Linked DNA regions of Actinokineospora alba. Each later gene encodes a partner of the first gene's protein in a complex. Links are inferred from orthologs where the notes say so. Each region holds a gene or a part of one and is shown on either strand. Other genes may lie near its edges.

Region 1 (5,853 bases):
CACCCTCTACGGCATGGACGCGGGCGCCCGGCGCACGGTGTTCGACGCCGAACTGCCGCAGCGGGTGGCGTTCGTGCTGGGCAGCGAGACGTCCGGGGTGACCGACGACGTGCGGCCGCACATCAACCGGTGGGTGTCGATCCCCATGGCGGGCGGAGTGGAGTCCCTCAACGTGGCCAGCGCGGCGGCGGTGCTGTGCTTCGAACTGGTGCGGCGGTCACAGGTCCAGTAGGACCGCTAACTCGTCCATTGTGGACTCGACGGTCCGGTGGTGGATGCCGGTCATCCCGGCCTCGGCGGCGCCGCGCACGTAGCGGGCCACGTCGTCGATGAACACGCAGCGGTCCGGCGTCGTGTTCAGGGACTTGGCCGTCAGTTCGAAGATGGCGGGGTTCGGTTTGGCGACACCGACTTCCCCGGAGACGATCACCGCGTCGAAGAGGTCGGGGAGCCCGTAGGGCCTGCGGTCGGCGTTGGACAACAGGGCCGTACGCAACCCCTTGGCGCGGGCGGACCGGACGACGTCGACGATCGCGGGGTCGGTGAAGACTCCCGCGTAATCCACGACCAGGGCCTCGTACCTCACAGGTTCCGATACTGCCTTGGTTTGCCCGGGATTCACCACAAGTGGTGACGTGTGTCCTGTTTCGCCTACCGAGACGCTCTGTATCGCATGCGGATCAGTGCGTTGGCGGAATACGAACCGCCGCTGTGTGGCGAAGCCGAGGAGAACCGGTGGATCACCCCGGCACCCCGGCTGGTGTCAGTCGTTGCCGTGCCATCACCGACCCCGGGACTCGGGCGGGAGGCGCTCGGGCGGATGTTCGGGCTGGTGCTGGAGGCCCTGGACGGGCGGCGGCCGGTCGCCCAACTTCGGGGCACGATGTCGGCTGGGGTGTACGAGGCGATGGTGACCCGGGTTCGCTCGTCCTCGGGGTGGACGCATCGGCTGGCTTCGCTGCGGTCGTGTGCGGTTTCGGAGTCGGTTGTGGAGGTGTCGGCGACTGTGCGGGTGTTTCGGCGGGGAGCGCCGTGGCGGGCGGTGGCTGTTGTGGGGAGGGTGGAGTTGCGGGAGGAGGGGTGGGTGTTCACGTACTTGCGGGTGATCACTCCGGCTTCGTCGGCTGGTCGGCGGTCGGGCTGACCGCTTGGGGGTGCCTGTTTGGGTGGTTCGCCTTGATTTGGGGACCCCGCCAAATGGGCCTGTGCGGGTCAAAAGGCGAGGCGAAGGAACCTCACCCGCACCGCGAGTTTAGGCCCATTTGCCCCAAATCAAGGCGAACCACCCAAACAGGCCGTTGGGATCGGCCCGTTGCGAATCGGGGTCGTTGGGCAGCCGGGCACGCGGCCAGGACGAGGGAGTCCCACCAAACAACGGAGAGCCCCGCCTGATCAGACGGGGCTCTCCGCAAACAATCAGTGCAGATCAATCAGCGACGCGGCGGCTTCTTCTTCTTCGCCTCAAGCCGCGCTGCCTCGCGACGTTCGCGGCGGGTCGGGCCGCCCGGTGCCTCACCGGTGCCATCGCTGTGCGACTCGACGCCGCCGTCTTCGGCGGGGCCGCTGTAGCTCAAACGCTGCTGCTGCGGTGCGTCCAAGCCCTTGCCGCGGAGCGCGACCGGGACCTGTTCGGTCTTGGTCGCCGCCGCCGCGCGTTCTGCCTGGGCTCGCTCCTGGGCGGCGATGGCCCTGGCCTGGCGCTGCTCCAGCTCCGCCTGGCGGGCGGCGGCGGCCGGGTCGAGGGGCTGCTGGGCCACCGCGGGCAGGGCCGTGGGGGCCACATTCAGCTGCACCTGGGGGGCCGGTTCGACCTCCACCGGCAGGTTGAAGAGGAAGCCGACCGACTCCTCCTTCAACGCGTCCAGCATGACGGTGAACATCTCGAAGCCCTCGCGCTGGTACTCGATCAGCGGGTCGCGCTGGGCCATGGCGCGCAGGCCGATGCCCTCCTTGAGGTAGTCCATCTCGTAGAGGTGCTCGCGCCACTTGCGGTCGAGGACCGAGAGCATGACCCGACGCTCGAGTTCGCGCATGGAGCCCTCGCCCGCGCGGGTGTCGATGTCGGTTTCGCGGTCCTTGTACGCCTGGAGGGCGTCGGCCACGATCTCCTCCTGGAGGAAGTCGTGGTCCATGTCGCGGCCGGTGTTCTCCGCCTTGTCGACCAGCTCGTCCCAGGTGACCGTGATCGGGTAGAGCGTCTTGAGGGCGGTCCACAGCTTCTCGTGGTCCCAGTCCTCGGCGTAGCCGTCGGCGGTGGCGCCGTCGACGTAGGCCGTCACCACGTCGGTGATCATGTGCTCGATCTGCTCGCGCAGGTCTTCGCCCTTGAGGACGCGCAGGCGCTCGGCGTAGATCACCTTGCGCTGCTTGTTCATGACCTCGTCGTACTTGAGGACGTTCTTGCGGATCTCAAAGTTCTGCTGCTCGACCTGGGTCTGCGCGCTGCGGATCGCGCGGGTGACCATCTTGGCCTCGATCGGCTGGTCCTCGGGCACCTTGAGGGTGTCCATGACCCGCTCGACCATGCCCGCGTTGAACCGGCGCATGAGCTCATCGCCCAGCGACAGGTAGAAGCGGGACTCGCCCGGGTCGCCCTGGCGGCCGGAGCGGCCGCGCAGCTGGTTGTCGATGCGGCGGGACTCGTGGCGCTCGGTGCCGAGCACGTACAGACCACCGGCGGCCTGCACCTCGATCTTCTCCGCCTTGACTTCCAGCTCGGCCTTCTCCAGCGCCGCGGGCAGCGCGGCGCGCCACTCGTCGGGGGTTTCCACCGGGTCGAGGCCGCGGGCGCGCAGCGCCTCCTCGGCGATGTGCTCCGGGTTGCCGCCGAGCACGATGTCGGTACCGCGGCCCGCCATGTTGGTCGCGACGGTGACCGCGCCCCGGTGGCCCGCCTGGGCGACGATCTGCGATTCCTTCTCGTGGTGCTTGGCGTTGAGGACGTTGTGCGGAATCCCCATCTTGACCAGCAGCTTCGACAGGTATTCCGAGCGCTCGACGCTCGTGGTGCCGACGAGGACCGGCTGGCCCTTCTCGTGCCGCTCGGCGATGTCCTCCGCGACCGCGAGGAACTTCGCCTCCTCGGTCTTGTAGATCAGGTCCGCCTGGTCCTTGCGGATCATGTTCCGGTTGGTCGGGATGGGGACCACACCGAGCTTGTACGTGGTGTGGAACTCCGCCGCCTCGGTCTCGGCGGTACCGGTCATGCCGCCGAGCTTCTCGTAGAGCCGGAAGTAGTTCTGCAGGGTGATCGTGGCCAGCGTCTGGTTCTCGGCCTTGATCTCGACGTTTTCCTTCGCCTCGATCGCCTGGTGCATGCCCTCGTTGTAGCGGCGCCCGGCCAGGATGCGGCCGGTGAACTCGTCGACGATCAGGACCTCGCCGTTGCGGACGATGTAGTCCTTGTCCTTCTTGTAGAGCTCCTTGGCCTTCAGCGCGTTGTTCAGGTAGCCCACCAGCGGGGTGTTCGCGGCCTCGTAGAGGTTCTCGATGCCGAGCTGGTCCTCGACCAGCGACACGCCCTTCTCGGTGATGCCGACGGTGCGCTTGCGCTCGTCCACCTCGTAGTGGGTGTCCTTCTTCAGCATCGGCGACAGCCGCGCGAACTCCTGGTACCAGCGCGAGGACTGGTCGGCCGGGCCGGAGATGATCAGCGGCGTGCGGGCCTCGTCGATCAGGATGGAGTCGACCTCGTCGACCACGGCGAAGTGGTGGCCGCGCTGGACCATGTCGTCGAGGGACCACGCCATGTTGTCGCGCAGGTAGTCGAAGCCGAACTCGTTGTTCGTGCCGTAGGTGATGTCGCAGTTGTAGGCCTCGCGGCGCTCCGCCGGGGTCATGTCCGACAGGATCGCGCCGACGGTCAGGCCGAGGAAGCGGTGCACCCGGCCCATCCACTCGGCGTCCCGCTTGACCAGGTAGTCGTTGACGGTGATGACGTGGACGCCCTCGCCCGCGAGCGCGTTGAGGTAGGACGGCAGCACGCAGGTCAGGGTCTTGCCCTCACCGGTGCGCATCTCGGCGACCTGGCCGAGGTGCAGGGCGGCGCCACCCATGAGCTGGACATCGAAGTGCCGCTGGCCCAGGACCCTCTTCGCACCCTCCCGCGCCACGGCGAACGCCTCGGGCAGCAGGTCGTCGAGGGTCTCGCCCTCGGCGTAGCGCTTGCGGAACTCCTCGGTCTTGCCGCGCAGCTCGTCGTCGGTCAGACCGGCGACGTCGTCCTCGAGCGAGTTGATGTGCGCTGCGATGTTGCGCAGTCGCTTGAGCATCTTGCCCTCGCCCGCGCGCAGAATTCGGGACAGCACCATCCGGTCGACCTCGCTAGCTGATAGTCGTGCGCCCGCTGCGGACGCTCCTGTACGTCATCGTAGGCAACCGACGCCGCAGCGTGCACCGACGCTTGTCGGCAGCGCGCAGGGTACCCGGCTCGGCTCCACCCCCGGACAAACGGCTCAGCACCCTCGAAGGTTCCGCAGCCGGACCGTGAACGTTCCCAGACACGCCGGTGCCCCGGAGCCGACACGCTCCGGGGCACCGATCGGTCGTTGGCGGGCCGGATCAGACCAGCTTGATCACGCCATAGTCGAATCCCCTGCGGCGGTACACGACGCTGGGCGTCCCGGAGTCCGCGTCGGCGAAGAGGTAGAAGTCGTGTCCGACCAGTTCCATCTCGTAGAGGGCCTGGTCGACGGTCATGGGCTTGGCCGGGTGCTCCTTTTCCCGGACTACGCGTCCTGGCAGATTGTCGGCAGCCTGGTCCTCCCAGCGCTGCTGCTCGGGGAGTTCGGGCATCCCCTCGAATTCGGGCGCGTCCAGCACGGCGAGCTGCGCCGCTCGCCTGCCGTTGGTCTCGCGCGGGCCGTTCATGACGGCGGATGTCGCCTCGGCGACCGAGGCCGGGCTGCGTCGCCCGTGGTGAACCCGCCTGCGGTCGTGCGATCGGCGAAGCCGGTTCTCGAGTTTTGCCACGGCTTGGTCCAGTGCGGCGTAGAAGTCGCCCGCACTCGCCTCGGCGCGAACCGCCGGGCCCTTGCCCATGCCGGTGATCTCGACCCGCTGGCAGTTCTTCGACTGCCTGCGGTTGGGCTCATGGAACAGCTCCACGTCGAAGCGGATGACCTTGCGGTCGTACCGCTGCATGCGGGTCAGCTTGTCCTCGACGTGCACTCGGTAATGCTCCGGCACCTCGACGTTACGGCCCTTAACCACGATGTCCATACACGACCTCCCTCGCTGCTTGCGAGCTTTGGATCCGCCGAAACTTGGGCGCCGGTATGTCTGGATTCGACGTCCAGAACGGGAGGCTGACCTGGGGAGAGACGTCTCCGGGAGGTTCAGCGCTCCACCGGCGCCAGGGTCATGGGCTGATCGCCTCCTCCCTGCGAACGGGAACGCTGATAGCGCTGAACGCTAGCTCGGGTTTCGGTTCTGCAACAGCCCCCGAGGCGGGGGACATCCCTGAGCGACCGAGAATCACCGCGTGCGACGACCCCGCAGGTAGCCAAGGCCCTTGGTTCCGACACGCCGCCGGATGGGTGGTGCAACGTTCACCCACCTGGCGCAAAGTGGCCCACTGAGCGGCGTAGAAGGTTGCTGCGAACGCTTGAAGCGCACGTACCTCCGATGGAGTCTCGGCTCGGTTCGCGTAACGCCTCATACATGGCCAACGGCTGTCGGCGCGGCTTGGTTCCCGGACCCAGTTTCACCCGTGTGGGTGTATTGCTCGGCTCAGACCGTGGCGGTGAAAGCGAGGATGGCGGTCACCGGAATGTCTGCTTTGTCGAGAGCGCGCACGCAGGCTGCCGCTGTCGCACCGGTGGTGATCACGTCGTCGACGAGGATCGTGGGGGT
Region 2 (4,038 bases), 310 kb from region 1 along the record:
GCCGTGGCCGCGGGGCTGGGCAGCCTGCTCGCCGCCTCCGAGCACGCCCTCACGGTCATCAAATGGGTCGGCGTCGCGTACCTGGTCTGGATCGGCGCCCGGATCCTCTACACGAGCTTCCGCGCAGGCGCCTTCACCGCGGCCGACGACGTGACAACGGCACCGAGCCTCTTCGCGCTCGCGAGGAAAGAGTTCATCACGGCGGTCACCAACCCGAAGGCCGTCTTGATCTTCACCGCGTTCGTCCCGCAGTTCATCGACCCCGCTCGCGGCCAGGTCACGGCCCAGGTTCTCACCCTGGGCGCGGTCTACCTGGTGGCCGAGTTGGCGGCGGGAAGCATCTACGTCGGCATCGGCGCGATCGTCCGCGCGGTCCGCATGAGCAAGCGTGCCCAGCGCAACCTGGACCGGGGCACAGGTGTGATTCTGCTGGGAATGGCCGGGATGTTAGCTTCATCACCGCGTTAGGGCCATCCGTGTGGCAGGTTTGGCCACCCCATGGGTGATAGATGCCCCGGTAGTGCTGTTACAGTCGTCAGCACGCTTCGGGGTAGGTACCCCGAAGCGTTCCTGGCTTGCCAGCACCTGGCAGTCGGGACATGTTCCCTGCCGGCGACCAGCCGGTTAAGCCGTTCACCGGCACTGAGTTGCCGGTGACGCCGATGGAGGTTCCTGCGTGCTCAGCGCCTTCCGCTCGGCTCTCGCGACGCCGGACCTGCGCCGCAAGATCCTTTTCACGCTCGGCATCATTGCGATCTACCGCGTGGGCGCGGCCCTGCCGTCGCCCGGTGTGTCGTATCCGAACGTCAAGAAGTGCATCGAGGGCGTCCAGACCGAGGGCATCACCCAGCTGCTGAACCTGTTCAGCGGCGGCGCCCTACTCCAACTTTCGGTGTTCGCGCTGGGGATCATGCCCTACATCACCGCGAGCATCATCATCCAACTGCTCACCGTGGTCATTCCACGGTTCGAGCAGCTCAAGAAGGAAGGCCAGGCCGGTCAGGGCAAGCTGACGCAGTACACGCGCTACCTGACGATCGCCCTCGCCGTCCTGCAGGCGACCGGCATCGTGGCCATGGCCAACGGTGACCAGCTCTTCGGCAACTGCCCGGACGACGTCATCCCCAACGGCAGCACCTTCACCCTGATCGTCATCGTCACGACGATGACCGCGGGCACCGCGGTGATCATGTGGTTCGGCGAGCTCATCACCGAGCGCGGCATCGGCAACGGCATGTCCCTGCTGATGTTCGTCAACATCGCCGCCCGCATCCCGTTCGAGGGCAAGACCATCCTCGACAACCAGGGCGGCGTGACCTTCGCGGTCGTCTGCGTCTTCGCGCTGCTGATCATCGCCAGCGTCGTGTTCGTCGAGCAGGGCCAGCGCCGGATCCCGGTCCAGTACGCCAAGCGCATGATCGGGCGCCGCATGTACGGCGGCACCTCGACCTACCTGCCGCTCAAGGTGAACCAGGCGGGCGTCATCCCGGTCATCTTCGCCTCGTCGCTGCTCTACCTGCCGGACCTGATCACCAAGCTGGTCGGCACCGAGAGCGGCTCCTGGTGGAACCAGTTCGTCGCCAACCACCTGACGAAGCAGTCCAGCTGGGTGCACATCGCGGTGTACTTCGGCTTGATCATCTTCTTCACGTACTTCTACATCACGATCACGTTCAACGTCACCGAGCGTGCGGACGAGATGAAGAAGTTCGGCGGCTTCATTCCGGGCATCCGCCCGGGCCGCTCCACCTCCGACTACCTGAGCTTCGTGCTGAGCCGGATCACCCTGCCCGGTTCGCTCTACCTCGGCACCATCGCCGTTCTGCCGAACTTCTTCCTCGACATCACTGCCGAGGGGCAGAACCAGAACTTCCCGTTCGGCGGCACCGCGGTGCTGATCATGGTCGGCGTCGGTCTGGACACGGTGAAGCAGATCGAGAGCCAGCTCATGCAGCGAAACTACGAAGGGTTCCTCAAGTGACTCGTGTTGTTCTCGTTGGCCCGCCCGGAGCGGGAAAAGGCACCCAGGCGACCGCTTTGAGCCACAAGCTCGGCGTACCGCACATCTCCACCGGTGACCTCTTCCGGGCGCACATCGCGAACAACACCGAACTCGGCCAGGACGTCAAGCGGTACCTCGACTCGGGGCAGCTCGTGCCCGACGAGGTCACCAACGAGATGGTCCGCGAGCGGCTCGCCCAGCCGGATGCCGTCGACGGCTTCCTGTTGGACGGCTTCCCGCGCAATGTCGGTCAGGCCGCGGTGCTGGGAGAGATCCTCAGCGCCGCGGACACCAAGATCGACGCTGTGGTCGAGTTCCGGATCGACGAAGAGGTCGTGGTCGAGCGGCTGCTCGCCCGCGGCCGCGACGACGACAACGAGTCGGTCATCCGGCACCGCCAGCAGGTGTACCGCTCGGAGACCGCCCCGCTGCTCGACTACTACGCCGACGTGCTCATCACGATCGACGCGGTCGGCGACGTCGACCAGATCACCGGTCGCGTGCTGGACTCGATCCGCGCTCGGACGTGAGCGGCGGTGGCATGTTCGGCGGCCTCCGCATGGCGATCTCGACCTGGCGTTCCCGCATGATCGAGATCAAGTCCCCTGGCGAGCTCGACGCGATGCGCGCCGCGGGCCTGGTGGTGGCCAAGTCATTGGCCGCCGTCGCGGCCGCGGCGCGCGCTGGCGTCAGCACCGCCGAGCTCGACGAGATCGCCGAGCAGACCATCCGCGACGCCGGGGCCGTGCCGTCCTTCAAGGGCTACCACGGCTTCCCGGCGAGCATCTGCGCCTCGGTCAACGAGCAGATCGTCCACGGCATCCCCAGCAAGTCCCAGGTGCTCGCCGACGGCGACCTCATCTCCGTCGACTGCGGCGCCATCCTCGACGAGTGGCACGGCGACTCGGCCGTGACCCTGTTCGTCGGCAGCATCAGCGACGCCGACCAGGCGCTGTCCGACGCCACCAAGGCGTCCATGCTCGCGGGCATCGAAGCCATCCGCCCCGGCAACCGGCTCACCGACATCTCCCACGCCGTGGAGACCTCGGTCCACGCCTCGGAGCGCGCCGACGGCCGCACGTACGGCATCGTCCGCGAATATGGCGGCCACGGCATCGGCAGCTCCATGCACATGGACCCGTTCCTGCCGAACTACGGCAAGCCCGGCAAGGGCCCGCGCCTGCGCGTCGGCATGGCCATCGCCATCGAGCCGATGCTCACCCTCGGCGCCGAGGAGACGGTGGAGCTGGAGGACGGCTGGACCGTCGTCACCGCCGACGGCTCCCGCGCCGCCCACTGGGAACACACCGTCGCGGTGACCGACGACGGCCCCTGGGTCCTGACCGCCCCCGAATAACCCGTAACCCCTCGCCGCCTGGTCGCGACATACTTCGCGAAGGTCATTTCCGGCGGGAGTTGGGGGGACGATGCCTGGTGAGGATTCGCCGTCCTGGCGGTTGACCAGCGCGGAGAAGCGCAAGGGCGTGTTCGCGTCGCTGGAGATCGTCTCGGCGCTGGCAGGCCCGCTCGGTCCGCTGGCTTTGTGGGCGTTCGAGTACCTCTACGACCGGCGCGACCTGATCTTCACTCAGTCGGGTATGCCGGTGCAGGCGTTCACCGCCAGAGGCGCACCGCTGCGCCTCGGGTCGCTGGACGACCGGGGCTCGTCCCAGCTGGGATCGCTGTCGATCAACCCAGCGCTGACCCCGGCCGCCCGTGCCCTGGGTTTGCGCGCTGGCGACCCGGTCAGTGTCGTCGTCTCCGGACACCGGTTCGTCCAAGGGCGCAGCGGCTTGGTGATCCCGGCGCGGATAGGCAGCCCGCTGACTGTCGCCGTGCCCCGCGGGAGCTACTCGCTCAGCGCGTTCGGCGGCACCCGGAACTCGCTGTTCACCCTGGCCGATCCCTACACCGGCGTGTCGGGAACCACGGTCCAGGTCGGTCAGCACAGTTCGCTGGACCTGCCCCTGCGGTCCCGGATCACCGCGGTGTCCGCCAGTCCCGGGAAGCCCGACTACAGCACGTTCTTCGCCACC

What was found.
Region 2: the proteins of secA (region 1) and secY are in contact, whole or in part, in a crystal structure (PDB 3DIN), measured with the Thermotoga maritima proteins. The link is inferred for Actinokineospora alba from one-to-one orthologs. Residues at the interface, in WP_004082002.1 of Thermotoga maritima: Glu261, Ala262, Arg263, Lys300, Ala301, Arg302, Thr303, Ile304, Ile305, Leu323, Tyr324, Asp325, Pro326, Val329, Ser330, Tyr333, Ile336, Lys340, Phe345, Val349, Glu363, Phe364, Tyr374, Ser375, Gly376, Gly377, Glu393, Ile395, Thr482, Ser483; in WP_004081795.1 of Thermotoga maritima: Glu108, Gly109, Glu110, Glu111, Ala236, Glu237, Arg238, Arg239, Ile240, Thr241, Ile242, Gln243, Tyr244, Ala245, Arg246, Arg247, Val248, Thr249, Gly250, Arg251, Arg252, Val253, Tyr254, Gly256, Ala257, Ser258, Thr259, Tyr260, Leu261, Pro262.

The regions. Positions count from the first base shown.
Region 1 is NZ_SNXU01000001.1:748,746-754,598, forward strand. What follows is about bases 1,231-4,662. They hold secA (preprotein translocase subunit SecA), read right to left. Parts: upstream 4,311-4,662; coding sequence 1,431-4,310; downstream 1,231-1,430. Other genes in these bases: hpf (ribosome hibernation-promoting factor, HPF/YfiA family), read right to left, coding at 4,561-4,662. Outside these bases: C8E96_RS03420 (TrmH family RNA methyltransferase), read left to right, coding at 1-232; C8E96_RS03425 (HAD-IA family hydrolase), read right to left, coding at 218-586; C8E96_RS03430 (Rv3235 family protein), read left to right, coding at 674-1,144; more of hpf, read right to left, coding at 4,663-5,220; C8E96_RS03445 (ComF family protein), read right to left, coding at 5,731-5,853. UniProt on the Escherichia coli protein: Required for protein export, interacts with the SecYEG preprotein conducting channel.
Region 2 is NZ_SNXU01000001.1:1,062,404-1,066,441, reverse strand. What follows is about bases 1-2,828. They hold secY (preprotein translocase subunit SecY), read left to right. Parts: upstream 1-676; coding sequence 677-1,981; downstream 1,982-2,828. Other genes in these bases: map (type I methionyl aminopeptidase), read left to right, coding at 2,589-2,828; C8E96_RS04940 (adenylate kinase), read left to right, coding at 1,978-2,532; C8E96_RS04950 (LysE family translocator), read left to right, coding at 1-468. In the rest of the region: more of map, read left to right, coding at 2,829-3,359; C8E96_RS04930 (hypothetical protein), read left to right, coding at 3,430-4,038. UniProt on the Escherichia coli protein: The central subunit of the protein translocation channel SecYEG. Consists of two halves formed by TMs 1-5 and 6-10.